4 regions of the Pseudomonas sp. NPDC089752 genome follow, and region 4 is predicted to be linked to each of the others. Evidence: predicted binding sites of a transcription regulator. Region 4 holds the regulator's gene; each other region holds the start of a gene.
What was found. Region 4 encodes FliA, which starts transcription of late flagellar genes. Its sites were predicted from a motif close to CTAAAGTTTNNNNNNNNNNNGCCGNTAA; they were not measured.
Positions count from the first base shown of each region.

Region 1: the regulator FliA is predicted to act here: its motif matches at 4,601-4,628, upstream of ACIPZF_RS06110 (methyl-accepting chemotaxis protein).
Region 2: the regulator FliA is predicted to act here: its motif matches at 4,418-4,445, upstream of ACIPZF_RS22200 (methyl-accepting chemotaxis protein).
Region 3: the regulator FliA is predicted to act here: its motif matches at 2,573-2,600, upstream of motA (flagellar motor stator protein MotA).

Region 1 covers NZ_JBIVGP010000003.1:169,627-176,900, forward strand. Annotated here, with positions in the region: gene ACIPZF_RS06095 (glycogen/starch/alpha-glucan phosphorylase) at 1-765, shown strand, start outside; gene ACIPZF_RS06100 (class 1 fructose-bisphosphatase) at 932-1,942, shown strand; gene ACIPZF_RS06105 (DUF924 family protein) at 1,946-2,542, shown strand; gene ACIPZF_RS06110 (methyl-accepting chemotaxis protein) at 2,643-4,535, opposite strand; gene bamE (outer membrane protein assembly factor BamE) at 4,760-5,014, shown strand; gene ACIPZF_RS06120 (lipocalin family protein) at 5,011-5,583, shown strand; gene ACIPZF_RS06125 (formimidoylglutamate deiminase) at 5,705-7,072, opposite strand; gene hutC (histidine utilization repressor) at 7,217-7,274, shown strand, end outside.
Region 2 covers NZ_JBIVGP010000015.1:96,486-103,759, reverse strand. Annotated here, with positions in the region: gene ACIPZF_RS22230 (alpha/beta hydrolase family protein) at 1-915, opposite strand, end outside; gene ACIPZF_RS22225 (FMN-dependent NADH-azoreductase) at 1,043-1,654, opposite strand; gene ACIPZF_RS22220 (LysR substrate-binding domain-containing protein) at 1,788-2,690, shown strand; gene ACIPZF_RS22215 (MmcQ/YjbR family DNA-binding protein) at 2,683-3,042, shown strand; gene ACIPZF_RS22210 (DUF1294 domain-containing protein) at 3,047-3,457, opposite strand; gene ACIPZF_RS22205 (undecaprenyl-diphosphate phosphatase) at 3,459-4,289, opposite strand; gene ACIPZF_RS22200 (methyl-accepting chemotaxis protein) at 4,591-6,225, shown strand; gene pnuC (nicotinamide riboside transporter PnuC) at 6,314-6,892, shown strand; gene ACIPZF_RS22190 (AAA family ATPase) at 6,889-7,274, shown strand, end outside.
Region 3 covers NZ_JBIVGP010000003.1:341,049-348,322, forward strand. Annotated here, with positions in the region: gene asd (archaetidylserine decarboxylase) at 1-135, opposite strand, end outside; gene ACIPZF_RS06795 (rhodanese-like domain-containing protein) at 145-954, opposite strand; gene ACIPZF_RS06800 (HDOD domain-containing protein) at 999-2,534, opposite strand; gene motA (flagellar motor stator protein MotA) at 2,665-3,516, shown strand; gene motB (flagellar motor protein MotB) at 3,520-4,539, shown strand; gene rsgA (small ribosomal subunit biogenesis GTPase RsgA) at 4,645-5,676, opposite strand; gene orn (oligoribonuclease) at 5,818-6,360, shown strand; gene ACIPZF_RS06825 (trimeric intracellular cation channel family protein) at 6,452-7,063, shown strand; gene queG (tRNA epoxyqueuosine(34) reductase QueG) at 7,179-7,274, opposite strand, start outside.
Region 4 covers NZ_JBIVGP010000002.1:37,354-44,627, reverse strand. Annotated here, with positions in the region: gene flhA (flagellar biosynthesis protein FlhA) at 1-314, shown strand, start outside; gene flhF (flagellar biosynthesis protein FlhF) at 326-1,633, shown strand; gene fleN (flagellar synthesis regulator FleN) at 1,727-2,560, shown strand; gene fliA (RNA polymerase sigma factor FliA) at 2,557-3,297, shown strand; gene ACIPZF_RS03010 (chemotaxis response regulator CheY) at 3,401-3,775, shown strand; gene ACIPZF_RS03005 (protein phosphatase CheZ) at 3,794-4,582, shown strand; gene ACIPZF_RS03000 (chemotaxis protein CheA) at 4,595-6,796, shown strand; gene ACIPZF_RS02995 (chemotaxis response regulator protein-glutamate methylesterase) at 6,843-7,274, shown strand, end outside.

The DNA of each region.
Region 1 (7,274 bases), on a different contig from region 4:
TTGCTCAACCTGCTGCACACCGTGGCGCTGTACCAGGCGATCCGCAACGACCCCGGCACCAACTGGGTGCCACGGGTAAAGATTTTCGCCGGCAAGGCCGCAGCCAGTTACCACCAGGCCAAGTTGATCATCAAGCTGGCCAATGACATCGCCCGTGTGGTCAACAACGACCCCACGGTGCGTGGCCTGCTCAAGGTGGTGTTCCTGCCCAACTACAACGTCAGCCTGGCCGAGAGCATCATCCCTGCGGCGGACCTTTCGGAGCAGATCTCCACGGCAGGCTACGAGGCCTCGGGCACCAGCAACATGAAGTTCGGCCTCAATGGCGCATTGACCATCGGCACCCTCGACGGTGCCAACGTCGAGATGTGTGAACAGGTGGGCGCCGACAACATGTTCATCTTCGGCCTGACCGCACAGCAGGTCGAAGCGCGCAAGCGGGCCGGTGATTTCGGTGCCAGCGCCGCGATCGCCGCCTCCAATCGCTTGAACGATGTGTTGCAGGCGATTCGCAGCGGTGTGTTCTCGCCGGATGATCCGGGGCGTTATGCCGGGCTGATCGACGGGCTGGTGGCCTATGACCGCTTCCTGGTGTGTGCCGACTTCGATGCCTACTGGGATGCCCAGCGGCGTGTCGAGGAGCTGTGGCACACGCCGCAGGAATGGTGGCGGATGGCGGTGCTGAACACGGCGCGGATGGGCTGGTTCTCTTCGGACCGGACCATTCGTGAATATGCGACCGATATCTGGAAGGCACTGGATTGAGCGTTTGGGGCTGCACCGCAGCCCCACTCGACAGCCGGCCTGGCCAAGGCTGAACTACCGACCTATTGTGCCGTCTGACTGCCCAGGCGAGTCTCTTCGCTCGCTAGCATTCAACTCTCCCTGTAAACTGCGGGGGTTTAATCCCCCAATCCGTTCGGAGCCATACATGTCCCGCGTTACCCTGAGTCGCTATCTGATTGAGCAGACCCGCAGCAACAGTACCCCTGCCGATCTGCGCTTCCTGATCGAAGTGGTGGCGCGTGCGTGCAAGGAAATCAGCCACCACGTGTCCAAAGGCGCCCTCGGCGGCGTGCTGGGCAGCATGGGCACCGAAAACGTGCAGGGCGAAGTGCAGAAGAAGCTGGACGTGATTTCCAACGACATCCTGCTCGAAGCCAACGAGTGGGGCGGTCACCTGGCCGGCATGGCCTCCGAAGAAATGGACAATGCCTACCAGATCCCGGGCAAATACCCGAAAGGCGCCTACCTGCTGGTCTTCGACCCGCTGGACGGCTCGTCGAACATCGACGTCAACGTGTCGGTCGGCACCATCTTCTCGGTCCTGCGTTGCCCTAACGAATACCTGAGCCAGAACGAAGCCCTCAACGAAAACGCCTTCCTGCAGCCAGGCACCCAGCAGGTCGCCGCCGGTTACGCCATCTACGGCCCGCAGACCATGCTGATCCTGACCCTGGGCAATGGCGTCAAGGGCTTCACCCTGGACCGCGAGCTGGGCAGCTTCGTCCTGACCCACGAGAACATTCAGGTTCCGGCCACCACCGCCGAATTCGCCATCAACATGTCCAACCAGCGCCACTGGGAAGCCCCGGTACAACGCTACGTTGGCGAGCTGCTGGCCGGCGAGACCGGGCCGCTGAAGAAGAACTACAACATGCGTTGGATCGCCTCGATGGTGGCCGACGTGCACCGCATCCTCACCCGTGGCGGCCTGTTCATGTACCCGCGCGATGCCCGCGAGCCAAGCAAGCCGGGCAAGCTGCGCCTGATGTACGAAGCCAACCCGATGTCGTTCATCATCGAACAGGCTGGCGGCGCCTCCACCAACGGTTACGAGCGCATCCTCGACATCAAGCCGGAGAGCCTGCACCAGCGCGTGTCGGTCATTCTCGGCTCGAAGGAAGAGGTCGAGCGCGTCACCGCCTATCACAAGGAGTAAGTCATGCTCGCACCTTGGCAGCCGTTGCTGGAATGGTGGTTCGGTTGGGGCACCAGTGCCCAGGCCGTGGCTGACGAGAAGAGCACGCTATGGTTCGGCAAGCATCACGATGCCGACGCCCAGGCCATGTTCGGCGACCTGGTCGAGCAGGCCCTGGCGGGCGGGCTCGAAGAGTGGCAGCAGAGCCCGCAGGGCTGGCTCGGCCTGCTGATCCTGCTGGATCAGCTGCCACGCATGATCTACCGCGACACGCCGCGTGCCTTTGAAGGTGACCGACGTGCTCAGGTGGTGGCGATGCAGGGGCTGCAGAAGGGCTGGGATTACCAGTTGCTGCCGATCCAGCGGGTGTTCGTGTTGCTGGTGCTGGAGCATGCCGAGGTGCTGGACTGGCAGAACCTGAGCGTCGAGCGCTATCAGGTGCTGCTCGATGAGCAGCCTGAAGCGCAACGGCGCTTGTTCGAAGGTTTTCTCGACTACGCCGAGCAGCATCAGCGGGTGATTGCCCGGTTTGGGCGTTTCCCGCATCGCAACCTGATGCTGGAGCGGCCGAGTACCAGCGAAGAGATGGATTTTTTGCTGGAGCCTGGGTCCAGGTTCTAGGTCGCCTCTACCGGCCTATTCGCGGGGCAAGCCCGCTCCCACAGAGATTGCACCAACCCTGTGGGAGCGGGCTTGCCCCGCGAAGGCAGCACCGCAGAACTCAGATCCTGAAACTGCCCACCAGATGCTTCAACCGATCGACCTGATGTTCCAGGTCGGTGCAGGCACGCAACGTGCTCTGCAGGTTCTGCACCCCTTCCTGATTCAACGTATTGATCTCGGTAATGTCGACATTGATCGACTCGACCACGGCCGTCTGCTCTTCGGTAGCGGTAGCGACCGACTGGTTCATGCCATCGATTTCACCAATGCGCTGAGTCACGCTGCCCAGGCGCTCGCCCGCCTGGTTGGCGATGCCCACGCTGTGGTCGCTATGCTCACGGCTCTGGTTCATGGTGCTGACGGCCATCTGCGCGCCGGCCTGCAGTTCTTCGATCAGGCGTTGCACTTGCTGCGCCGACTCCTGGGTGCGGTGTGCCAGGTTGCGCACTTCATCGGCGACCACGGCAAAGCCACGGCCCGCCTCACCGGCGCGGGCGGCCTCGATCGCGGCGTTGAGCGCCAGCAGGTTGGTCTGCTGCGAAATGCCGCTGATCACATCAAGAATCTGGCCGATGTTGGCAGTGTGGGCATTGAGCGTTTCGATATTGCCGCACGAGTCGCTGATGCGCGCCGACAGCTGGTTCATCACGTCGATGGTGCGCCCGACCACTTGCTGACCCTCTTCGGCCAGGCCCCGTGCATCGCTGGAGTGCTGCGACGCCAGTGCCGCGTTCTGGGCGATTTCCTGCGCGGCGGCGCCGAGCTGGTTGATGGCAGCCGCCACGCTGCTGGTGCGGCTGGATTGCTGATCGGCGTTATGGATCGAAGCATTCGAGGCACTGACCACCTGGGTCGCCACCGCGTTGACCTGGCCAGTGGCCGAAGCCACTTCACGGATCGACTCGTGAATGCGTTCGACGAAGCGGTTGAACGACTGGCCAAGGCTGCCGAATTCGTCCTGGGCGTGGATGGTCAGGCGCCGGGTCAGGTCACCTTCGCCTTCGGCGATGTCATGCATGGCCCGGCCCATCAGGTGCAGCGGCTCCATCAGCACGCGGATCAGCAAGCCGAGCAGGGCGATGATCACCAGCACGGCGATCAGCGTGGCGACCATGGCCGAGCTGCGCAGCTCGCTGAGCATGGCGAAGGCCGCATCCTGGTCGACCACCAGTGCCACGTACCAGTCGGCCGAAGGCACGCCATCGACGTGGGTGAAGCTGATGAACTGCTTGCGCCCGTCCAGTTCGACTTCCTTCAGGCCTGTGCCAATACGTGGCGTGTCGACAGGATAAACGTCGGCCAGGGTCTTGAGCGCGAGTTCTGCCTTCGGGTGGATGAGGATCTTGCCCTCGCCGTTGACGATGAAGGCGTGGCCGTGGCCATCGAAGTCGAGGGTGTTGATGAGTTTGCTGATGGTTTGCAGGTCGGTGTCGACACCGCTGACGCCGATCATCCGGCCCGCCTGCTGCACGGGGGTGGCCAGGGTGATCACCAGTTTGCCGGCCGAGGCCGAGATGTAGGGCTCGGTCACGATGGTCCGGTTGGCGGCGCTGGCCGCCTTGTACCAGCCGCGCACCCGCGGGTCGTAGTCGGCGGCGCGGCTGCCGACCGGCACCGATTGCATGCTGCCGTCCTGGCCGCCGAAGTAGGTGAGCTGGAAGTTGCTGGCATACACCGGCAGCGCCAGGCTGCGGTCGAGGCTGGTTTTGCCAGGGCCGTCGACGGCGATCTGTTGCGCCAGCGAGTCGAGCAGCTGGATGCGGCTGTCGAGCCAGTTGCCAATGTTGCCGGCGGTGAGGCTGCCGAGGTCCTGCAGGTTGGTCTGGGTATCGCTGCGCAGGGACTGGCGCTGGCGATAGTCGTTGAACAGCACGAAACAGGTAAAGGCGACGGCCACCACCAGGGCGGCGGCGAGCAGGATCTTGTGGCTGAACTTCAGGTTCTTGGTCATTTTTTGTGATCTGCACAAGGCAAGGCGGAGGAGGTGCTGCGACCATGCGTCACAGCGTGCTCGCTGTGTCGACGCGGCGCGGCAAAACATTAATCGTTTGCGCGCGGCCAGCCGACCAACGGTGTAGAACGAAAGGGGGGTTGTCAGGGAACCAGGGAGGGATTTTCTCGTCGAAGGTCACTGCAGGCCACTCGCCTGCATCCACCTTTCAGGAGTGTTCCTTCATGTCGTTGCGTTCCCTCGCCCTGTTGTCCTTGTGCGTCGTCCTGACTGCGTGCAGCAAGATCAATCAGGAAAACTATTCCAAGCTCAAGGCCGGCATGAACAAGGCCGAGGTCGAGCAACTGCTCGGCACGCCCACCGAGTGCTCTGGCGCGCTGGGCATGAGCAGTTGCACTTGGGGGGACGAGAAGAGCTTCATCAGCGTGCAGTACGCCGCTGACAAGGTGTTGATGTATTCAGGGCAGGGCCTCAAATGACGCGTCTGCACCTGCTGCTGGGGTTGTGCCTGGTGATGCTGTTGGGTGGCTGCGCCACCTCGGCCAACGACCCGCTGGCACCGAAGACCGCCGGCAACGTCGACCTCAAGCGCTACCAGGGCAAGTGGTACGAGCTTGCACGTTTGCCCATGCCGTACCAGAGCGAATGTGCGCAGTCAGAGGCGCACTACAACCTCAAGCCCGATGGCTCGTACGGCGTGCTCAACCGCTGCCGCACGATGGGTGATGAATGGCTGCGCGCCGAAGGCCATGCCAACATTCAGCAGCCGGGGCATACCGACAGGCTGTGGGTGGAGTTCGACAACTGGTTCACTCGCCTGGTCCCAGGCCTGACCAAAGGCGAGTACTGGATCCTGTACGTGGATGATCGCTACCGCACGGCAGTTGTCGGCAGCCCCGATCGCAAATACTTGTGGATCCTGTCGCGCACACCGACACTACCGGCATGGGAGCGCGAGAGCCTGCTGGCCAAGGCCCGCCAGCAGGGTTATGACACCAGCCGTTTGATCTGGCGGATGGCGGACAAGCAGATCGTGCAGATGCACTGAGTCTATTGTGTTACCCCTGTGGGAGCGGGCTTGTCCCGCGAAGCAGGCACCGCGCTGGATGGCACGGGCTTCGCCCGTGTTCGCGGGACAAGCCCGCTCCCACAGGGATCGCGCTCCTCAATTATTGACCCAACAGTTGCCGCAATACTTCCAGGAACGCCCGCGCGCTTTCCCCTTCCTGCCCGTGCCGCCCTTCGCGCACCACCCATTGCCCATTGACCATCACATCTCGCACCTGACGATCCCCCCCGGCGAACAGCCAGCGGTTGAGAATGGCATCGCCATCGGCCATGGCGATGTACGGGTCCTGACCATCGAGCACCAGCCAGTCGGCACGTCTGCCCACCGCCAATTCGCCAACCGGTTGCCCAAGCGCCTGCGCACCGCCGCTCAGCGCCGCGTCATACAGGGTGCGCCCGATCATCGGCTGGTCTTCGCGATACAACCGATTACGCCGTTGGTCACGCAGGCGCTGGCCGTACTCCAGCCAGCGCAGTTCTTCGACCACGCTCAGTGACACATGGCTGTCCGAGCCAATGCCCATGCGTCCACCCTGGGCCAGGTAATCCACCGCTGGGAAAATCCCGTCCCCCAGATTGGCCTCGGTAGTCAGGCATAGCCCAGCCACGGCGCCACTGCGGGCCATGGCGGTCACTTCATCGGGCTGCGCGTGGGTGGCATGCACCAGGCACCAGCGCGCATCGACTGCCACATGTTCATATAGCCATTGCAGCGGGCGCATTCCGCTCCAGGCCAGGCAGTCGTCGACTTCCTTCTGTTGCTCGGCGATATGAATATGGATCGGGCACTGCTGGTTGCTGGCAGCCAAAACTTCGGCAATTTGCCCCGGCGTAACCGCGCGCAGCGAATGGAAGCACAGGCCCAGCTGCTGCGCAGGTTGAGCCGCTAGCACCGGGGCCAACTGCGCTTGCAGTTGCAAGTATTGCTCGGTGGAATTGATGAAGCGCCGTTGCCCTTCGTTGGGTGCCTGGCCGCCGAAGCCGGCGTGGCTGTACAGCACCGGCAACAGGGTCAGGCCGATGCCGCTGGAGGCGGCTGCGGCGCTGATGCGACGCGACAGCTCGGCCGGGTCGGCGTAGGCCTTGCCCGCTGGGTCATGATGCACATAGTGGAATTCGGCGACCGAGGTGTAGCCAGCCTTGAGCATCTCGATGTACAGCTGACGGGCAATGATCTCCAGTTGCTCCGGGGTGATCTTGCCGACCATTCGGTACATCAGTTCACGCCAGGTCCAGAAGCTGTCGTTGGGGTTGCCCGCCACCTCCGCCAGGCCCGCCATCGCCCGCTGGAATGCATGCGAGTGCAGGTTGGGCATGCCCGGCAACACCGGCCCGTTGAGGCGCTCGGCGCCGTCGGCACTGGCATCCGCCTGCACTGAAATCAAATGGCCGTCAGCGGCCACCTCGAAACGGACATTACGGGCCCAGCCGTTGGGCAGGAGGGCATGTTCAGCATAATAGGCGGGCATTGCGCTATCCTGTTATTTTCCGACTTGTATATACATATACAGCCGTTTGCCTGCCGGGTAAACTCCGGCAAGCTACCGTTCACCCCATTAGCACAAGGATCAAATGCCGTGCCGACACCTCCTGTCTCCGCGCTGGTACCCCAGATGGGCGAGGGCCCGGCGCCGCTGTACGCCCGAGTCAAGCAGATGATCATCCAGCAGA
Region 2 (7,274 bases), on a different contig from region 4:
TGCTGCGTCCTTGCACAGCGCCGCCATGCGCGCCCATTGTTCTTCGTCGCAACGGGCCATGAACACGAAGTGACCGGCGCCTGCCAGCAGACGGTAATCCGGCGTCACTGGCAGCTTGCGTGCCAGCGCCTCGGCATTGCGGTCCACGGCTAGCAACTGGTCATTGTCGCCGCTGTAGATCAGTGCCGGCACCTTGACACTGGCCAAGGCGTGGCGGCCAAACATCAGGCTCAACGGGGCCATCAGCATCACAGCGCCCACCCTGGAATCTGCCTTGGGCGCCAACTCGCTGCGGTCGGCGATCAGCACGCCGTGGGTTTTGCAGGCATCGACATCGGTCGGGCGCTCCAGGCAATACCGGCGCAAGCGATCAAGGTCGGGCTGGGCGCCGGAGAGGATCAACGCCGTTTCACCACCGGCCGAATAGCCGATCACGCCAACCTTGCCGCTGTTCAGATAAGGGCCGAGCAAGGCGTCATCGCGGGCGGCCGTAATCGCCGCACTGATCTGCAAGGGTCGGCCATAGAGGTTGCTCAGGGTGCCCAGGCGGCTGTGGTCCCGCGCGTTGTCACCTGGGTGCACCACCGCCACCACCACGAACCCCTCGCGGGCCAGGGATGTTGCCAGGTAGTGCAACGCCAACGGACTGCCGGTATTGCCATGCGACAGCACCAACAGCGGGAATTGGCCGAGCGCGACAGGGGCTTCTTCGGCGACATCGACGGGGTAGCCATCGATCCGCGTGCCGTGGGTGGTACCTTGTGCCGGATAGAACGCCAGCGCCTGCATAGGGCGGGCATCGACAGGGTCGGTCAATGTCATAGGGTGCAGGCCCGCGACCCAGGACGCCGCCTCGGCGTGGGCCATCAGGCCACCGAGCAGGAGTAGTGCCAGCATGTAACGGGAGATGTTCATTGGCCACTATCCCACGCGCAGCGAGTGGATAGCGTCAGGATAGAACCAGACCCGGTAGGTGCAGATGAAAACTGGATGAAAAACCGGCTGGCGCACAGGCGACAGCCGGTTTATTTACGCCAGCCGATCAGGCCACGGCGAACAGTTCGTTGGCAATCTGCGCCTGGGCGGCATCGATGGCCTTGCTGCGATGGTCCGGGCCGTAGGCCAGGCCGTGGGCACGGACGATTTCCAGGTCGGTGATGCCGATGAAGCCGAGGAACACCTTGAGGAAGTCTTCGTGGCCAGCGCCGCTCGGCTGGCCAGCGTGCAGGCCGCCAGCAGTCGATACCAGCACCACTTTCTTGTCACCGCACAGGCCTTCCGGGCCTGCTTCGGTGTAGCGGAAGGTCTTGCCAGCCACGGCGACGCGGTCGATCCAGGCCTTGAGTTGGGTCGGCACGGTGAAGTTGTACATCGGCGCGCCAATCACTACCGCATCAGCGGCGAGGAATTCTTCCAGGGTTTCAGCGCTCAGCTTGGCCTCGAACGCCTGGGCTGCATCGCGTACGTCTTCCGGGGTGCCGGCGGCGACCAGGGTGGCGGCCGAGAAGTGGGCGATGGCATCAGCGGCCAGGTCGCGATAGACCACTTCAAGGCCTGGCTCGGCGGCTTGCCAGGCTTCGACCACTTCGCGGCTCAGCTGGCGGGAGGCGGAATTGTCGCCCAGGATGCTCGAATCGATATGCAACAGTTTCATGGGACTCTCCTGTGAATGAAGACCGCAGCGTTGGGCGATCACGATGGGGAGAATCCTACCGGGGCGGCGAATAGCTGATAAGTCGGCAAAAATGCGTTAGTTTGTCCCACAGATAGAACAGTGAGACAGCGCCATGCAAGACCTCAACGACCTCTTCTACTTTGCCCAGGTGGTCGAAGCCGGTGGTTTCGCCGCCGCCGGGCGCCAGTTGGGCATTCCCAAATCACGCTTGTCGCGGCGCATTGCCGAGTTGGAGGAGCGCCTGGGCACCCGGCTGCTGCAGCGCACCACCCGGCAACTCAAACTGACCGCAGTGGGCGAGCGCTACCTGCACCACTGCCAGGCCATGCTGCTGGAAGCCGAGGCTGCCGACGAGGTGGTAGCGAGCATGAGCAGCGAGCCGCGCGGGCGCTTGCGGGTGTCGTGCCCGGTGGCGCTGGCTCATGCGTTCCTGCCGGATGTGATCAGCCGCTTTCTGCAGCAGTACCCGCAGGTGCAACTGGACATGGTGCTGCTCAACCGCCGTGTCGACCTGATTTCCGAGGGTATCGACGTTGCCTTGCGCGTGCGCGACCTGGGCGACGAAGACCCGGCGCTGGTCACTCGTCGGCTGCGCCAGGCGCAGATGCAGCTGGTGGCCGCACCGGGGTTTGCCGACCATGTCCGCGAGCCGTCCGAGCTGGCTGCATTACCTGTGCTGGGCGCCGCCGAAGCCGATCGGCTGGTGCATTTTCGCCTGCTCGGGGCGGATGGCCGCCAGCAGGACATCGCCCTGGAGCCGCGCCTGGCCATCGATGATTTCGTCGTGCGCAATGCGGCCGTGAAGGCAGGGCTGGGGTTTACCGCGCTGCCGAGCATGTTCTGCGAGGAAGAACTGGAACGGGGCGAACTGGTGCGGCTGCTGCCGGACTGGTCGCTGCCAGGTGGCTACTTGCAGGCGGTTTACCCTCATCGGCGGGGCTTGTTGCCGGCCGTGCGGGTATGGATCGACCATCTGGCAGCGTCGTTCGAGGCGTGTGGAGAACGTTATGTCTAGACAGAAGATGACCGAGGAGCAGGTCGCGGCGTTCTGCCTGAGCCTTCCCGGGGCACGAGAAGATTACAAATGGGGCGGCATCCGGGTGTTCTCGGTGGCCGGCAACAAGATGTTCGCGGTGCTCGACCTGGCCGGGGCGGGGTTGTCGTTCAAGGTGGCCGATGAGCTGTTTCTAGGCTACTGCGACCGTCCCGGCGTGCGCCCGGCGCCTTACCTGGCGCGGGCGCGGTGGATCAGCATGGTGGCCCCCTACCCCATGGGCGGGGAAGAACTGTGCGATCTGCTGCAGCGCTCGCACCAACTGGTGGTGCGGCGCCTGGCTAAGCGATTGCAGCTGGGGTTGCTGATTTGAGTTGTCAGCTCAGCGGCAGAAAGCGCCCGCCCAAAATCAGCTGATCAAACCAGAACACCTGGTGCACCATCACGATGGCCCAGAACACCAGCTGATACGAAACCTTGCGGGTCTTGTGCCGAAACAGCTGTTGGGCCAATAGTGCTCCAGGCCAGCCACCGAGGAGCTCAGCGGCATGCAGCACTTTCTCGGGGGTGCGCCAGGCGCCATTACGCGCTTGGTGCTTATCCTGCCAGTACAGCAGCAGGGTGATCAGGCTCATCGCCGGATAGACTCCCAGTGGCAGCCAGGACTGCCCGCGCCAGGCCATCTGCGCGGCACCTGCCAGCGGCAGCAGACAAAGCAAGCCCAGCGCCAGCAGCTTCAGGCGCACATTGCGTACGCCCTCCTCCCTTGCCGTTTGCACCCGTGCCATATCAGCCGTGCGCCGTCGACCAGTCGACCCAGCCGAACTGCCAGGTCGCCAGGATCAGCAGGCCAAAGACGATGCGGTACCAGGCGAATGCGGCATAGCTGTGGTTGGCGATGAACTTGAGCAGCGCGCGCACGGCGATCATGGCGAAGATGAACGAGGTCACGAAGCCGATGGCGAACACCGGCAAGTCGCTCGGCTCGAACAGATGGCGGTACTTGTAGCCCGAGTAAACCGCCGCGCCGACCATGGTCGGCATCGCCAGGAAGAACGAGAACTCGGTGGCGGCCTTGCGCGACAGGCCGAACAGCAGGCCGCCGATGATGGTCGAGCCGGAGCGCGAAGTGCCCGGGATCATCGCCAGGCATTGAATGAAGCCGATCTTCAGCGCATGCGACCAGCGCATGTCGTCGACGTGGTCGACTTCCACGCGGTGCGTGCGGCGCTCGGCCCACAGCATGATCACCCCACCGACCACCAGGGCCGCCGCCACCGTGATCGGGTTGAACAGGTATTCATGGATCAGGTCGGCGAACAGCACACCCAGCACCACGGCCGGCAGGAACGCCAGCAGCAGGTTGGCCGTGAAACGCCGCGCGGTTGGCTGGCTGGTCAGGCCGAACACCACATCGAGAATCTTGCGCCGGAACTCCCACACCACCGCCAGGATCGCCGCCAGCTGGATGATGATGTTGAAGGCCATGGCCCGTTCGCCAGCAAAACCGATCAGGTCGGCGACGATGATCTGGTGGCCGGTACTGGAGATCGGCAAGAACTCTGTCAGCCCCTCGACCACGCCTAAGATGATTGCCTGGAAGGCAGTCCAAAAATCCATCATTCCCCCGGTTGGAGCGCTGCTGCTTGCAGGCCCCTTGTTCTTGATTTGCTTGTGATTGCCGCACGCGGCGCGGCATTTTTACAGCGACTGCTGGGACCAATGCCAGCAGAAAAGTTCAGCCAGCCTAAAGGTTTCATCTTGCGCGGCCGAGATCCTAGCAAAGCGGCGTTGCAATCGCTTGCGCGGCATGTTGCAGACTAGACGGCAACTAGCACTTAGCCATTAGTCGGGTAGGTCGCCAGCGCCAAAGCATGCTTCGATGCACCTTAATAAAAAGAACAATGCGGGAGTGCCGTTCATGAAGACCTTGAGGTCGATGTCGATCAGTCGCCGGTTGTGGCTGATTCTGCTGGTGGCCGTAGCCATGTTGGCGATTCTTGGCCTGCTGATGCTGCCTCAGATCCATGGCGACCTGTACCAGGCCAAGGCGGAGAAAACCCGCCATGTGGTGCAGACCGCTGCCGGAGTGCTGGCCTATTACCAAGGCCTTGAAACCGCCGGAACCCTCAGCCGCGAGGCCGCGCAGCAACAGGCCCTTCAGGTAGTGCGGGCGCTGCGCTATGACCAGAACGATTACTTCTGGATCAACGACCTCGGGCCGAAGATGATCATGCACCCGGCCAACCCCAAACTGGACGGCCAGGACCTCTCGGCCATTCGCGACCCCGACGGTTTTGCCGTGTTCAACGAAATGGCCACCCTCGCCCGCAGCCAGGGCGCAGGCCCGGTCAACTATCGCTGGCCCAAGCCAGGCGCCAGCGAGCCCGTGGCCAAGACCTCGTATATCCAATTGTTCAAGCCCTGGGGCTGGGTCATCGGCTCCGGCGTGTACATCGACGACGTCCAGGCCGAGTTCGCCCGCCAGTTGCGCGATGCCTCGCTGGTCGGCCTGGGTATCGCCCTGCTGATGGCCCTGGTGGTCATGCTCATTGCCCGCAGCATCGCCCAGCCGTTGCAGGAGGCGGTGCAGGCCATGGGCAACATCGCCAGTGGCGAGAGCGACCTGACCCGGCGCCTGGACACCCATGGCCACGACGAAATCACCTACCTGGGCGAGCACTTCAACCGCTTCAACGGCAAATTGCAGGATGTGGTTGGCCAACTGCAAGGTGCGGCGCATTCGTTGGCGCAGTCCGCTGGCCGGGTCGGTGACAACGCAGGTGCCGCGCAGCAGCACAGCGCCCAGCAGTCGCTGCAGATGGACCAGGTGGCAACGGCGGTCAATGAAGTGACCTATGCGGTGCAGGACGTGGCCAAGACGGCCGAACAGGCCGCTGGCGAGATGCGTGCGGCGCAGCAGCAGGTGGAACATGGCCAGCAAGCCATCCACGGCAGCCTGCAACAGATCGACCGGCTTTCGGCGACCATCGACCAGGCCGTGCAGGTGATCCGCGGCCTGGCCGGGCACAGCACGAAAATCGGCGGGGTGCTGGACGTCATCCGCTCCATCGCCGAGCAGACCAACCTCCTCGCGCTCAACGCCGCCATCGAAGCCGCCCGTGCCGGCGAGCAGGGCCGCGGCTTCGCGGTAGTGGCCGATGAAGTGCGGCTGCTGGCCCAGCGCAGTGCGCAGTCCACCGCCGAGATCCACACCATGATCGAGCACCTGCAGGGGCAATCGGATGCGGCGGTCAAGGCCATCGACACCAGCAGCGAAGCGTCGCGCCAGACCGTGGAACAGGCACGCGAGGCTGGCTCCAGCCTGGACGCCATCAGCCAGGCGCTGCACAAGCTCACCCTGCTCAACGCCACCATTGCCAGCGCCACCCTGCAGCAGTCGCATGTGGTCGAGGAGATCAACCGCAATGTGCTGGATACCGCCGGGTTGTCACAGCAGACCGCAGAGGCGGCGCGCCAGTCCAGCGACGCCGGGGTGGCGCTGGGGCAGTTGAGCGAAGAGCTCGAGCAACTGTTGCGGCAATTTCGCGTATGAGTGCACGCGCGCATGAAATGTGACATAGCTGTTACCCACGTTGCTCACACGCTACAATCGCGGCCCTTCCCCTTTCCAAGGATCGCCGATGTCCGGCCTCGAACTCATCGCTGCCGTGCTCGGCGTCACCGCCGTGTGGCTGACCGTCAAGCAGAACGCCTGGTGCTGGCCGATCGGCCTGGTGATGGTGCTTATCTATGGCTGGCTGTTCTTCGAAGTGAAGCTGTACTCGGGGATGTTGCTACAGATGGCCTACGCGGTGTTGCAGCTCTACGGCTGGTGGCAATGGAAGCGTCCGGACCGCACCGAGGATGCGCGCGTGGTGTCGCGCCTGCCAGGGCGAGCTGTGTTGCGCGGATTGGCGGCGGGGCTGGTGCTCAGCGTCGCCCTCGGCGCGGCCATGGCCCACTGGACCGATGCCGCCCTGCCCTGGCTCGACGCCACGCTGACTGGCTTCAGCCTGGTCGCGCAGTTGTGGATGGCGCAAAAACGCGTTCAATGCTGGCCACTATGGCTGGTAGTGGATGTGGCTTACGTCGGCCAGTACCTGCACCAGCAGCTCTACTTCACGGCCGGTTTCTTCGTCGTGCTTACCCTGATCGCCGTGCGTGGTTGGCTGGAGTGGCACCGTGACCCGGCCCTGAAGGCCGCAAAGGTGCAAGCATGAAGGTGTTGGTACTGTGCGGCCCCGAGTCCAGCGGCAAAAGCTGGCTCAGCGGCGAAATTCAGGCGCACTTCGGCGGCGTGGTGGTGAGCGAGTACGTGCGCCACTTCATTGACCAGGTGGGCCGCGATACCTGCTACGCCGATATCACCCCCATCGCTCGTGGCCAGCTGGCCTGGGAGGACCAGGCCCGGGGGCAGGCGCCGCAATTGCTGATCCTCGACACCCACTTGCTCAGCAACATGCTCTGGAGCCGCGCATTGTTCCAGGATTGCCCCGCATGGCTCGAGCAGGCCTTGCTATCCCGTCATTACGACCTGCACCTGTTGCTCAGCCCGCAGGGGGTCGATTGGGTAGCCGACCCTCTGCGCTGCCAACCGGCTCT
Region 3 (7,274 bases), on a different contig from region 4:
GTAGCGCTTGGCGAACCAGGCGGTGAAAGCGTTCTTGAACCAGCGTGCGCGGCACTCGGCGACGCAGCCGGCGAGCCGCGACAGCAGATGGTGCGGCAGCAGGTACTGGCTGATGATGAACAGACGGGATTTCATGCAGGTTCCTTAGACTTCTACAGGCGTGTCCGGGTGGTTGCCCCACTCGCTCCACGAGCCGGCGTAAGCCTTGACCCGTGGGTAGCCGAGGGCTTTGGCCACCAGGTAAGTGAAACCGGAGCGGCGGTGTGACTGGCAGTGGGTGATCACTTCCTTGTCGGGGGTGATGCCCAGTTGCTTGAGGACCTCGGCGATGTCCTGGCGGATGCGCAGGTGGTCGTTGAGGTCCATGCCGGCGGTCCACTCGAAGTTGATCGCGCCGGGGATGTGCCCGCCTTTGGCGGCCAGGACTTTCTCACCGCTGAACTCCTGGGGGCCGCGGGCATCCCAGACCACCAGGTCGTCGGCGCCCAGGCGGCTTTGCAGGTACTCGCGGGTGGCAGTCGGTTCGCCGTGCAGCTGCAGGCGCACCGGTGTGCTGGCGGGGGCTGGCACGTCGGTCGACAACTTGTCGGCCGGCCAGGCCTGAATACCGCCGTTGAGGTAATGGCTGGCCTTGTGACCGATCACGTCGAGCATCCAGATGAAGCGACCAGCCCAGCCGCCGCCTTCATCGTCGTAGACCACATAGACGGCGTCGTCGCGGTGACCGAGTTCGCTGAACAGCTTTTCCAGGTCGGCCAATGCTGGCAACAGGCCTGGCGCCGGTGGCAGGCCCAGCTGGGTGCGCTTGCCTTCGACGAAGCGGGCGCCGGGGATGTGCCCGCTGACATAGCGGTTGGCGCTGCTCAGGTCGACCAGAATCAGCTGGGGCGAATCCAGGCGCGGCAGCAGGTCCGCGGGTTCGATCACCAGCGGTAGTCCGGCAAAATCAGTCATCCACGGTCTCCAGTGTGGAAAGAGGGGCGATTGTAGCGCAAGGGTCAGGCATTGCGGTTGGCAAACACGGCGAGGGCGCGCTCGATACATTGCGCGGTTTTACCGAACGCCTGCACGCTGACATCGGCCAGCGGCTTGCCGCCCTGATCGGCCACCGCCAGCATCAATACCTGGTCGTTGACCGCCAGCGAGCGCAGCAACAGGTGTTCGCCACGGAAGAAAGCGTGCAACGGGGCCGGCAGCAGGGCCGAGAATTGGGCATGGTTCTCCGGCGTCAGGCGCAGCTGAGCGGCCTTGACCAGCAATTTTTGCAGCAGTTTGCTCTGCGGCACAGGCAAGGCGATGGCTGCAGCTTCCTTGGGCAACCCGGCGGTCTGTTGCACGCGCAGGTAGTCGCTGGCCTTGTCCAGCGTCAGCAGCATGATGCGCTGCATGCCACAGGCCAGCAGGGCTTCACGCGCCTGGGTGGCCAGGTGCACGGCATTGGTGAATGGGCTGGGCTGGGCCAGCAATTCCTGGCACAGCTTGCGCCACTGGCCGAGCGCGTCGCTGGATGGCGGCGGCGGAGCCAGCATGTCGGGATGCGGGCGGCGCTGATCCCAGGGCCAGATCAAGGCTTCGGCTGGGTGGAACAGCGCATGCCTGGCATGGCGGCGGGCACTGGCGGCTGCCTGCTGGTGGACCTGTTGCTGGACGTCTTCCAGGGACGTCTGCAGGTACAGCGCGGTCAGCAGTTGCCAGCGCAGCAGGTGCGGGTTGTCCCAGCCCACCTGCGCCGCCAGGGCCAGGTTGTTGGCCAGCAGCAGGGTGTTGGCCGGCTGGTTGAACCAGCGGCTCAAGGCCGGCGCCTCGTCCAGACGGTGCTGCTGGCTCAACAGGTCTTCGTCGCGGGCGATGCTCAGTATCTGCCCAAGCTGTTCCCGCTCCTCCAGCAACAGACGGTAGCCTTGGGTGACCCATTGCGACAGACGCCAGTGCTCGGCCATGGCTTGGCACAGCGCCATGATGCGCACGCCAAACAGCTCCTGCTCGACTTCTGCAGCCTCCTCACCCTTGTGAATGACCCGCAGCTCCCAGGCGTCGAGCAGCTTGGGGTAGGCCAGTGCCATGGGCCACAGCGGCGACAGGAACAGCAGGCTGCCCCAGTGGATTTCCTGCCACAGCCGCGCCAGGCGGCTGGCGAACAGGCCGCTGGCCTGTTGGGACGCGTGCTGGCTGATCAGCAGGAACTGGCGCAGCACCGGCGGGATATCGTCATCCGGCAGTGCTGGCAGGCGGTTGAGCAGTTCGCGGGTGCGCGCCAGGCCCAGGCGATTGAGGGCGATTTCCAGGCTTTCGGCAGGTACGGCCTGGCTGGCATTGGCCGGGTGATTGGCCTCGCGCATCACCGACAGCACCAGGGCCGGGCTGTCCTGCATCAGTTCGGCGATATCGCGCAGCGAGCGGCGGTTATCATTGATGGCGCTCATGACCCGGTCGTAGCTGTGCTTCGGCACCGGTACACGGATACCGTCGAGCAGCTTTACCCAGGCCTCTAGCGTACGCGGATTCTGAGTGGGTACCTTGGATTCCATTGGCATTTTGACATCAGTCCGAACTGGCTTTTCGCTTTGAGTGGCTATAGTCTGGCGCAGTTCTGCCGATAAGTAGAAGAAGAGTTTTAAAGCTCCCGTCCCTCATCCCGACCACGACAGCAAGTGCTTTGAACCTATGGCTAAAATTATCGGCATCATCGTCGTATTCGCGAGCGTGCTCGGCGGATACGTACTCTCCCACGGCAAGATCGCGGCACTGATCCAGCCGTTCGAAGTGCTGATCATCGGCGGTGCAGCCTTTGGCGCCTTCATGCAGGCCAACCCCGGCTACATGACCATGCATGTGGTCAAGAAGTCGATGAAGATGTTCGGCTCCCGGTTTACCCACACCTTTTACCTGGAAGTACTGGGCCTGGTGTACGAAATCCTCAACAAGAGCCGTCGCGAAGGCATGATGGCGATCGAGAGCGATATCGAAGACGCCGCGGCCAGCCCGATCTTCGCCAAGTACCCCGCCGTGCTGGGCGATGAGCGCATGACCGCGTTCATCTGCGACTACCTGCGCATCATGTCCACCGGCAACATGGCACCCCACGAGCTCGAAGGCCTGTTCGACATGGAGCTGCTGAGCATGAAGGAAGAGCTCGAGCACCCGTCACACGCGGTCACCGGCATCGCCGACGGCATGCCCGGCTTCGGTATCGTCGCGGCGGTACTGGGTATCGTGGTGACCATGGCATCGCTGGGCGAGGGCGACCAGGCGGCCATCGGCATGCACGTGGGCGCGGCCCTGGTCGGTACCTTCTTCGGTATTCTCGCGGCCTACGGCTTCTTCGGCCCGCTGGCCAAGTGCCTGGAACACGACGCTAAGGAAGAGATCAACCTGTACGAGTCGATCAAGGCCTCGCTGGTGGCCTCGGCTTCCGGCATGCCGCCTTCGCTGGCCGTCGAGTTCGGGCGCAAGGTGCTGTATCCCAAGCACCGCCCGAGCTTTGCCGAGCTGGAACAAGCCGTTCGCGGTCGCTAAGCCATGGAAAACAATCAGCCGATAATCATCAAGCGCGTCAAGCGCTTCGGTGGAGGCCACCACGGCGGCGCCTGGAAGATCGCCTTCGCCGACTTCGCCACGGCGATGATGGCGTTCTTCCTGGTGCTGTGGTTGATGTCCACCGCCACGCCCGAGCAGAAGATCGCCATCGCCGGCTACTTCAAAGACCCGATCGGCTTCTCCGAAAGCGGTACGCCCTACGTGATCGACCTGGGCGGCTCGCCGCAGTTGGCACCGGAAAAGACCATCAACCCCGAAGAGAAGTCCGAGCCGACTCCTGATACCAGCATTCAGCTGGACAAGGATCAGGTCGAGACCATGGCCGAGCAGGTCGAGCGCGAGCGCCTCGAATTGCTGCTGCAGGAGCTGCAGAACAAGGTCGAGGAAAATCCGCAGCTGCAGAAGTTCAAGGACCAGATCCTCTTCGAGATCACCCAGGACGGCCTGCGCATCCAGATCATGGATGCCGAGAACCGGCCGATGTTCGACATCGGCAGCGCCCGCCTGCAGCCGTATTTCGAGGACATCCTGCTGGCCATGGCCGACACCATCAAGGCGGTGCCGAACAAGATCAGCATCAGCGGCCACACCGATGCCAAGCCGTATTCGGGCAGCGGTGATTACGGCAACTGGGAACTGTCGGCCAACCGCGCCAACGCCGCGCGCCGTGCGCTGGTCGCCGGTAGCTACCCGGATGACCAGGTGGCGCGCGTGGTGGGGTATGCGTCGTCGTCGCTGTTCGATCGCAAGGACCCGTTCAACCCGGTCAACCGTCGCATCGACATCATCGTCCTGACCAAGAAGGCCCAGCGCAATATCGAGGGTGAGCAAGGTGCGCCCGAGGCGCCAGCTGCCCAGCCCGCGCCGCCTGCCGGTACTGCCCCGGGGGCTTCTGCAGCGCCCGGTGCGGAGCAAGCGCCGATGCAGCCACGTGAACTGCGTCAGAAACTGAACATCTTCGAGGAAGGCACCTTGAAGATGGACGAGGCCAAAGACCAGTAACCCAGGGGCGCCGCAGTGGGAGCGGCTTCAGTCGCGAACACCGGCGTAGCCGGTGCCATCCACCGCGGCGCTTGCTTCGCGGCTAAAGCCGCTCCCACGGGGTGATCAGTAGCTGTCTTCCGGCAGGCTGGCGATGATCGAGCGGTAGCTGTTCATGCGCTGCGGCTTGATACGGCCGTCTTCCAATGCCTTGAGCAGCGCGCAACCTGGCTCGCGATCATGCTTGCAGTCGCGGAAGCGGCAGGTGCCGAACAAGTCCCGAAACTCGATGAACCCGCCCTCGACGTCATCGCGGCTGACGTGGCCCAGGCCGAATTCGCGAATACCCGGGGAGTCGATCAGGTCACCGCCGTTGGGGAAGTGGTACAGGCGCGCGGTGGTGGTGGTGTGCGTGCCCTGGCCCGACCATTCCGACAAGTCGCCAACGCGGGTATCGGCGGCTGGCAGCAGGCTGTTGACCAAAGACGACTTGCCCACGCCCGACTGGCCGACGAACACGCTGATGTGGCCGTCGAGCATCTGCTGCAGCCGCTGCATCCCGTCACCCTGGTGAGCCGAGACTTCCAGCAACGGATAGCCAAGGTCGCGATAGACCTCAAGCAACGCATGCAGGCCCGGGCCGTTCTCGTCGTTGATCAGGTCGGCTTTGTTAAGCAGCAGTAACGGGCGGATGCCGGCATGCTCGGCGGCGACCAGATAACGGTCGATCAGGTTCGGGTGCGGCTCGGGCGCCGGCGCGAAGACGATCACGATCAGGTCGACGTTGGCCGCCACCGGCTTGAGCTGGCCATGGTTGTTCGGCCGGCAGAGCTCGGTGCTGCGCGGCATCTGCGCGACGATCACGCCAATGCCCTGGTTACCGGCGCGCCAGACCACGCGGTCGCCGGTAACCAACGCCGGCAGGTTGGCCCGCAGGTGGCAACGGAACACCTGGCCGGCGACATCGCCGTCCTGGGCCTCGACTTCGACCTGCACGCCAAAGTGCGCGATCACCAGGCCCAACTGCTCTGGCCCCAGGTCACCGCCCTCCAGCTCATGCAGCACGTGCTGTTCGCGTTTGGCGGCGCGAGCAGCGCGTTCGTTCTGGATTTTTTCGATACGCCAGTTTTGGCGACGATTGAGCTGGCGTTTGGCCATGGACCTTCCAAGGTGGGGCAAGTTGAAAACGGCAGGCAGTTTAGCACGCCGGGTCATCGACCATTCTGCTTACCTTTGCGCCGCGCATGCGCAGGCCGTCGTCGCTAGGCTAATATGACGGCCATTACGAGGAGCCCCTTCATGCAAAACCCACAGAACCTGATCTGGATCGATCTGGAAATGACCGGCCTGGATCCGGACACCGATGTCATCATCGAGATGGCCACCATTGTCACCGACAGCGATCTGAACATCCTGGCCGAAGGCCCGGTGATCGCCATCCACCACAGTGACGAGGTGCTGGCGCGCATGGACGAGTGGAATACCCGCACCCACGGCGGTTCCGGGCTGACCCAGCGCGTGCGTGAAAGCAAGATCAGCATGGCCGAGGCCGAGGCGCAGACCCTCGCGTTTCTGGAGCAGTGGGTGCCGAAAGGCGAGTCGCCGATCTGCGGCAACAGCATCGGCCAGGACCGGCGTTTCCTGTACCGCTACATGCCTGCCCTGGAAAGCTACTTCCACTACCGCTACCTGGATGTTTCGACCCTGAAGATTCTGGCCAAGCGCTGGGCGCCGAAGGTGGCCGACGACTTCAAGAAGGGCAGCACCCACCTGGCGCTGGACGATATCCGCGAGTCGATCGCCGAACTGCGCCACTACCGCGAGCACTTCCTCAAGGTGTGAGCCGAAAGGGCGCAGATATTCTCATCGCGCCCTCTTTTGGTGCCTTGGGCAACTGGTTAGACTGCGCGCCTTTCTCGCACGGACCCGCGCCATGTTGTTGATGCTCTACCTTATCGCCATCACCGCCGAGGCCATGACCGGCGCCCTGTCTGCCGGCCGGCGCGGCATGGACTGGTTTGGCGTGGTGCTGATCGCCTGCGTCACTGCGCTGGGTGGCGGCTCGGTGCGCGACGTGCTGCTCGGGCACTACCCGTTGACCTGGGTGAAGCACCCGGAATACCTGGTGCTGACCAGCTGCGCCGCGCTGTTCACGATCTTCATTGCGCCGATGATGCGCCGCCTGCGCTCGCTGTTCCTGGTGCTGGATGCCCTGGGGTTGGTGGCCTTCACCCTGATTGGCTGCATGACTGCGCTGGAGATGGGGCAGGGCATGCTGGTGGCGTCGATCAGCGGGGTGATTACCGGGGTGTTTGGCGGGATTCTGCGGGATATCTTTTGTAACGACATCCCGCTGGTGTTCCGGCGCGAGCTGTATGCCAGCGTGTCGTTCGCTGCGGCGTGGTTCTATCTGGGGTGCGTGTATTTCAAGGTGCCGGCGGAGCAGGCGATGCTGCTGACCTTGTTTGGTGGGTTCCTGGTGCGGCTGTTGGCGATTCGCTTTCACTGGGAGATGCCGAAGTTTCACTACAACGACCAGCAGTAGGATGCGATACGGACTTTGTGGGAGCGGGCTTGCCCCGCGAAGGACGACGCTGAGCATGGCACCGGCTTTGCCGGTGTTCGCGGGGCAAGCCCGCTCCCACAGTTGAATTGTGTTGCTAGTTGATGCCGTGCCTGGCCAGCGCCCACGCCACGTGCTCGCGCACCAGCTCCGAGGGATCGTCCTTGCGGGCCTTCAAGGCCTCCAACACCGG
Region 4 (7,274 bases):
TGCCTGTGATCACCCTTGAGCCAAGGTTGGAACAGATTTTGCTCAATAGTCTGCAAAGGGCCGGGCAGGGTCAGGAAGACGGTGTTCTTCTGGAACCGAGCATGGCCGAAAAGCTGCAGCGTTCGTTGATCGAAGCGGCTCAGCGCCAGGAGATGCAAGGCCAGCCGGCCATCCTCCTGGTTGCTGGCCCGATCCGTGCCATGCTGTCGCGCTTCGGCCGCCTGGCTGTACCGAATTTGCATGTTCTGGCGTATCAGGAAATACCGGATAACAAGCAAGTCACCATCGTTGCCACCGTGGGCCCCAACGGCTGAGGTAGTGGGTTATGCAAGTTAAGCGTTTTTTCGCCGCCGATATGCGTCAGGCCATGAAGCTGGTTCGTGATGAGCTGGGCTCCGATGCCGCCATCATCGGTAACCGCCGCATCGCCGGCGGTGTCGAATTGACGGCCGCGCTGGACTACAAGCTGTCCGCGCTGGCCCCCCGCGTGCCCAATGCCGAGCTCGAAGAAGAGCTGCGCAAGACCCAGACGCGTATCGCCACCGCCCAGGCCGAGCTGGACAACCGCAGCGAGGCCAGCGAAGGCAGTCGCCAATTGTTCGCCGGCCAGTCGCTGACCGCGTCGGAGCCATTGATCGACCCGTACGTGGAGGCACCCGCCGCAGCCGCCCCGGCCGCCCCGGCGCCGGTCGATCCACGCCTGTTCGATGCCATGCGCTCGGAACTGTCGGGCCTGCGCGAGCTGCTCGAAGTGCAGCTCGGTTCGCTGGCCTGGAACCAGCTGCAAGGCAGCAAGCCGGCCCAGGCCAACCTCTGGCGCCGCTTGCAGCGCATCGGCCTGTCCGGCCCGATTGCCCGCGAACTGCTCGAGCTCACCCAGGAGATCGAAGAGCCGCGCCATGCCTGGCGCATGCTGCTGGCGCACCTGGCGCGGATGATCGACGTGCCCGAGGTCGAGCCGATCGAAGAGGGCGGTGTGATCGCCATGGTCGGCCCCGCCGGCATGGGCAAGACCACCACCCTGGCCAAGCTGGCCGCGCGCTACGTGCTCAAGTACGGCCCGCAGAACCTGGCACTGGTGAGCATGGACAGCTTCCGCATCGGAGCCCAGGAGCAGCTCAAGACCCTGGGGCGCATCCTCAACGTGCCGGTGACCTACGTCGACCCGGGCCAGTCGCTGGCCCAGGCGCTGGAGCCGCTGCTGCGCAAGCGCGTGGTGCTGATCGATACCGCCGGCCTGCAGGCCAGCGACCCGGCCCTGCGCATGCAGCTGGAAAGCCTGGCCAGTCGTGGCATCGCCTCGAAAAACTACCTGGTACTGGCCACTACCAGCCAGAAGCAGGTGCTGACCGCCGCCTACCACAGCTACAAGCGCTGCGGCCTGGCCGGTTGCATCCTGACCAAACTCGATGAAACGGCGAGCCTCGGCGATGTGCTGAGCCTGGCCATCAGTCATGAACTGCCCGTGGCCTACCTCACCGATGGCCCGCGCATTCCTGACGACCTGCACCTGCCACGGGCGCACCAGTTGGTGACTCGCGCGGTGAATGTGCAGTTGCAGGACGAGCCCAGCGAAGAGGCCATGGCCGATATGTTCGCTGATCTCTATCACAACCCGCGGCGAGCGGGTTGATGATGAAGCGTGTGCAAAATACCTACATCAAGGGGGCTGGCGTATTGCCCCTCGTGTGGCTTGGGTCCAAGCGAGACAAGGTAAACAACGAACATGGGTAGCATGCATCCCGTACAGGTGATCGCCGTAACCGGTGGCAAAGGTGGCGTCGGCAAGACTAACGTTTCAGTGAACCTGTCCCTGGCACTGGCCGAGCTCGGCCGCCGGGTCATGCTGCTGGACGCCGACCTGGGCCTGGCCAATGTCGACGTGTTGCTGGGCCTGGCGCCGAAACGCACCCTGGCCGATGTCATCGAGGGGCGTTGCGAACTGCGCGACGTGCTGTTGCAGGGGCCGGGCGGTGTGCGCATCGTGCCGGCGGCCTCCGGCACTCAGAGCATGGTGCACCTGGCCCCGGCCCAGCATGCCGGGCTGATCCAGGCGTTCAGCGAGATTGGCGACAACCTCGACGTGCTGGTCATCGACACCGCTGCGGGCATTGGTGATTCGGTGGTCAGCTTCGTCCGCGCGGCGCAGGAAGTGCTGCTGGTGGTGTGCGACGAACCCACCTCGATCACCGACGCCTACGCGCTGATCAAGCTGCTCAACCGCGACTACGGGATGAACCGTTTCCGCGTGCTGGCCAACATGGCGCAGAGCCCGCAGGAAGGGCGCAACCTGTTCGCCAAGCTGACCAAGGTCACCGACCGCTTCCTCGACGTCGCCCTGCAATACGTCGGCGCCGTGCCCTACGACGAGTGCGTGCGCAAGGCGGTGCAGAAACAACGGGCCGTCTACGAGGCGTTCCCACGTTCCAAATGCGCACTGGCGTTCAAGGCCATTGCGCAGAAGGTCGACAGCTGGCCGTTGCCAGCCAACCCGCGCGGGCACCTGGAGTTCTTCGTCGAGCGCCTGGTGCAGCCCACCAGTGCAGGGCCAGTGTTATGAGTGCGAGCGGTTTCAAGATGTACAGCAAAGCGTCCAAGGACGCCCAGTACGAACTGATCGAACGCTACGCTCCGCTGGTCAAGCGCATTGCCTACCATTTGCTGGCGCGCCTGCCGGCCAATGTGCAGGTCGAAGACCTGATCCAGGCCGGCATGATCGGCCTGCTGGAAGTCGCCAACAAGTATGACGCCAGCAAGGGTGCGAGCTTCGAAACCTACGCCGGCATCCGCATCCGCGGGGCCATGCTCGACGAGGTGCGAAAAGGGGATTGGGCGCCGCGTTCGGTGCACCGCAACACCCGCATGGTCAGCGACGCGATGCGCGCCGTGGAAGCCAGAACCGGTCGCGACGCTAAAGATCATGAAGTTGCTGCCGAACTCCAATTGAGTCTCGATGATTACTACGGGATTTTGAACGATACCCTGGGCAGCCGCCTGTTCAGTTTCGACGACCTGTTGCAGGACGGCGAACACGAAGGGCTGCACGAGGATGGCGCCAGTGGCCAGGTCGAGCCGTCGCGCGACCTGGAAGACGAGCGCTTCCAGGCTGCCCTGACCGATGCCATCGCCAACCTGCCGGAGCGTGAGCGGCTGGTCCTGGCGCTGTACTACGACGAAGAGCTGAACCTCAAGGAAATCGGTGAGGTGCTGGGGGTCAGCGAATCGCGTGTCAGCCAGCTGCACAGCCAGTGTGCCGCGCGCCTGCGCAGCCGCCTGGGGGAATGGCGGGCGCGTTGAGCCTGAAGTCGTTGCAGTCGTTTCACGTTGTACCGAATTGATTGAATGCGCGCTCGGGGCCGAGCGCGTTAGAGACTGCTTGGAGGTCTAATTGAACAAAGACATGAAAATCCTCATCGTTGACGACTTTTCGACGATGCGGCGGATCATCAAGAACCTGCTGCGTGATCTGGGCTTCACCAACACCGACGAAGCCGACGACGGCACCACGGCGCTGCCGATGCTCGAAAGCGGCCACTACGACTTCCTGGTGACCGACTGGAACATGCCGGGCATGTCCGGTATCGACCTGCTGCGCAAGGTGCGCGCGCATGACCGTCTGAAGGGCATGCCGGTGCTGATGGTGACCGCCGAAGCCAAGCGCGACCAGATCATCGAAGCGGCCCAGGCCGGCGTCAATGGTTACGTGGTCAAGCCGTTCACCGCGCAGGTTCTCAAAGAAAAGATCGAAAAGATCTTCGAACGCGTCAACGGCTGAATCAGCTCAGGGGGCGCCATGGAATCATCACAAACGTCTTTGGGGGAGTTCGAATCGACCCTGAAGAAGCATGCCCAGCAGTTGGTCGAAAGCCTGGAGAAGGGGCAGTTCGGCGAGGCCGTGCAGCTGATTCATCAGCTCAATCAGACCCGCGACCGTGGCCTGTATCAGGAAGTCGGCAAGCTGACCCGTGAGCTGCACAGCGCGATCGTCAGCTTCCAGATCGACCCGCGCATGCCGCAGGCCGAGGAAGTCTCGCAGATCACCGACGCCACCGAGCGTTTGTCCTATGTGGTCAAACTGACCGAAGGCGCCGCCAACCGCACCATGGACCTGGTCGAGGAGAGCACCCCGGTGCTCAACGACCTGGCGACCGAGGCGCAGAGCCTGAGTGTCGACTGGCAGCGCTTCATGCGCCGCGAAGTTGCCGCGCCGGAGTTCCGTGATCTGGTCAAGCGCGTCGACAGTTTTCTGACGCATAGCGCCGAAGGCAACCGCAAGGTTTCCGGCCACCTCAATGACATTCTGCTGGCCCAGGACTATCAGGACCTGACCGGGCAGGTGATCAAGCGGGTGACCGCGTTGGTGACCGAAGTCGAAAGCAATCTGCTCAAGCTCGTGCTGATGGCCAGTCAGGTCGACCGCTTTGCCGGTATCGAACATGACCACCAGCAGCTGCGTGCTGAAAAAGATGAAGAAAAATATCCGGCTCGGGGTGAAGGTCCGCAGATTCATGCCGATAAGCGTGAAGACGTCGTGTCCGGTCAGGACGATGTCGATGATCTGCTGTCCAGCCTGGGTTTTTGAGGAGCACGTTTAATGAGCTTCGGCGCCGATGAAGAAATCCTTCAGGATTTCCTGGTAGAAGCCGGCGAAATTCTTGAGCAACTGTCCGAGCAACTGGTCGAGCTGGAAAGCCGGCCCGACGATGCCGACCTGCTCAATGCGATCTTTCGCGGTTTCCACACTGTAAAAGGGGGCGCCGGCTTCCTCCAGCTCAACGAGCTGGTGGAGTGCTGCCATATCGCCGAGAACGTGTTCGACATCCTGCGCAAAGGTGAGCGCCGGGTCGATGCGGAACTGATGGACGTGGTGCTCGAAGCGCTCGACACGGTCAACAGCATGTTCGGCCAGGTGCGCGAACGCAGCGAAGTGACCCCGGCCACGCCCGAGCTGCTGGCGGCATTGTCGCGCCTGGCCGAGCCAGGGAGTGCGCCAGCCCCTGCCGCGGTGGTGGAGGCTGCGACCGAGCCTGCTGCCGAGGCGGACATCACCGATACCGAATTCGAACAGTTGCTCGACTCGCTCGACGCGGTCAAGGCCGAAGCTGCCGCTGCAGAGCAGCAGCTTCAAGGCGAAACCGTGAGCGGCGCCGGCGACGAGATCACCGACGCCGAGTTCGAATCGCTGCTCGACCAGTTGCACGGCAAGGGCCAGTTCTCGGCTGAAGTGGTTGCCAGCGAGCCGGTTGCCGTCGCTGCCAGTGCACCGGCCAGCGATGAGATCACCGACGAAGAATTCGAGTCGCTGCTGGACCAACTGCACGGCAAAGGCACCTTCCAGGCCGATGCGCTGCCGGTTGCCGCGCCTGCACAGGTCAACGCTGCACCGGCTGCCGCCAGCGGCGATGAGATCAGCGAACACGAGTTCGAAGCACTGCTCGACCAGCTGCATGGCAAAGGCAAGTTTTCTGGCGATGCCGTCACCGCCGAAGCGCCGGCTGCGGTTGCTGCGCCTGTCGCCGCCAAGCCGCAAAGCCAGCCTGTCGCTCAGCCGGCACCCGCTGCTGTGGCCAAGCCCGCCGCGCCGGCCCGTACCCCGGCCCCGGCCGCGGAAAAGCACGTCAGCGAGGCGGAAACCACCGTGCGCGTCGATACCGCGCGGCTGGACGAGATCATGAACATGGTCGGCGAGCTGGTGCTGGTGCGTAACCGCCTGGTACGCCTGGGCTTGAACAGCGGCGACGAGGCCATGTCCAAGGCCGTGTCGAACCTCGACGTGGTTACCGCCGACCTGCAGACCGCGGTGATGAAAACCCGCATGCAGCCGATCAAGAAAGTCTTCGGCCGCTTCCCGCGCCTGGTCCGCGACCTGGCCCGCCAGCTCAAGAAAGAGATCAACCTGGAGCTGGTCGGTGAAGAGACCGACCTCGACAAGAACCTGGTCGAGGCCCTGGCCGACCCGTTGGTGCACCTGGTGCGCAACGCCGTCGACCATGGCGTCGAAATGCCCGACGAGCGTGAAGCCTCGGGCAAGGCGCGCACCGGCCGCGTGGTGCTGTCGGCGGAACAGGAAGGCGACCACATCCTGCTGTCGATTTCTGACGATGGCAAGGGCATGGACCCCAACATCCTTCGCGCCAAGGCCGTGGAAAAAGGCCTGATGGACAAGGACGCCGCCGAGCGCCTGAGCGAGTCGGACTGCTACAACCTGATCTTCGCCCCGGGCTTCTCGACCAAAACGGAAATTTCCGACGTGTCCGGCCGTGGCGTCGGCATGGACGTGGTGAAAACCAAGATTTCCCAGCTCAACGGCTCGATCAACATCTTCTCGGCCAAGGGCCAGGGCTCGAAGATCGTCATCAAGGTGCCGCTGACCCTGGCGATCATGCCGACCCTGATGGTGATGCTGGGCAACCAGGCATTCGCTTTCCCGCTGGTCAACGTCAACGAGATCTTCCACCTCGACCTGTCGCGCACCAACGTGGTCGACGGCCAGGAAGTGGTGATCGTGCGCGACAAGGCACTGCCGCTGTTCTACCTCAAGCGCTGGCTGGTCCAGGGCCAGGTGCACGAAGAGCAGCGCGAGGGCCATGTGGTGATCCTCTCGGTCGGCACCCAGCGTATCGGCTTCGTGGTCGACCAGCTGGTGGGCCAGGAGGAGGTGGTGATCAAGCCGTTGGGCAAGATGCTGCAGGGCACCCCGGGCATGTCCGGCGCCACCATCACCGGCGACGGTCGCATTGCGCTGATCCTCGACGTTCCGAGCATGCTCAAGCGTTACGCGGCGCGGCGTATTTGATTTCGGTGGCGCGGCCTGACGGGCTGCGCCGCCTAATGGAGTGTTTATGGCAGTCAAGGTCCTGGTGGTGGATGATTCCGGTTTCTTCCGCCGCCGCGTCTCGGAAATCCTCTCGGCCGACCCGACGATCCAGGTCGTGGGTACCGCGACCAACGGCCGGGAAGCGATCGACCAGGCAGTGGCGCTCAAGCCCGATGTCATCACCATGGACTACGAAATGCCCATGATGGATGGCATCACCGCTGTGCGGCACATCATGCAGCGCTGCCCGACGCCGGTGCTGATGTTCTCTTCGCTGACCCACGAAGGCGCCCGGGTGACCCTCGATGCCTTGGACGCCGGCGCGGTGGATTACCTGCCGAAGAACTTCGAAGACATCTCGCGCAACCCGGAGAAGGTCAAGCAGATGCTGTGCGAAAAGGTCCATACCATTTCGCGCAGCAACCGCCGTTTTGGTGGCTACGCAAGCCCGGCGCCG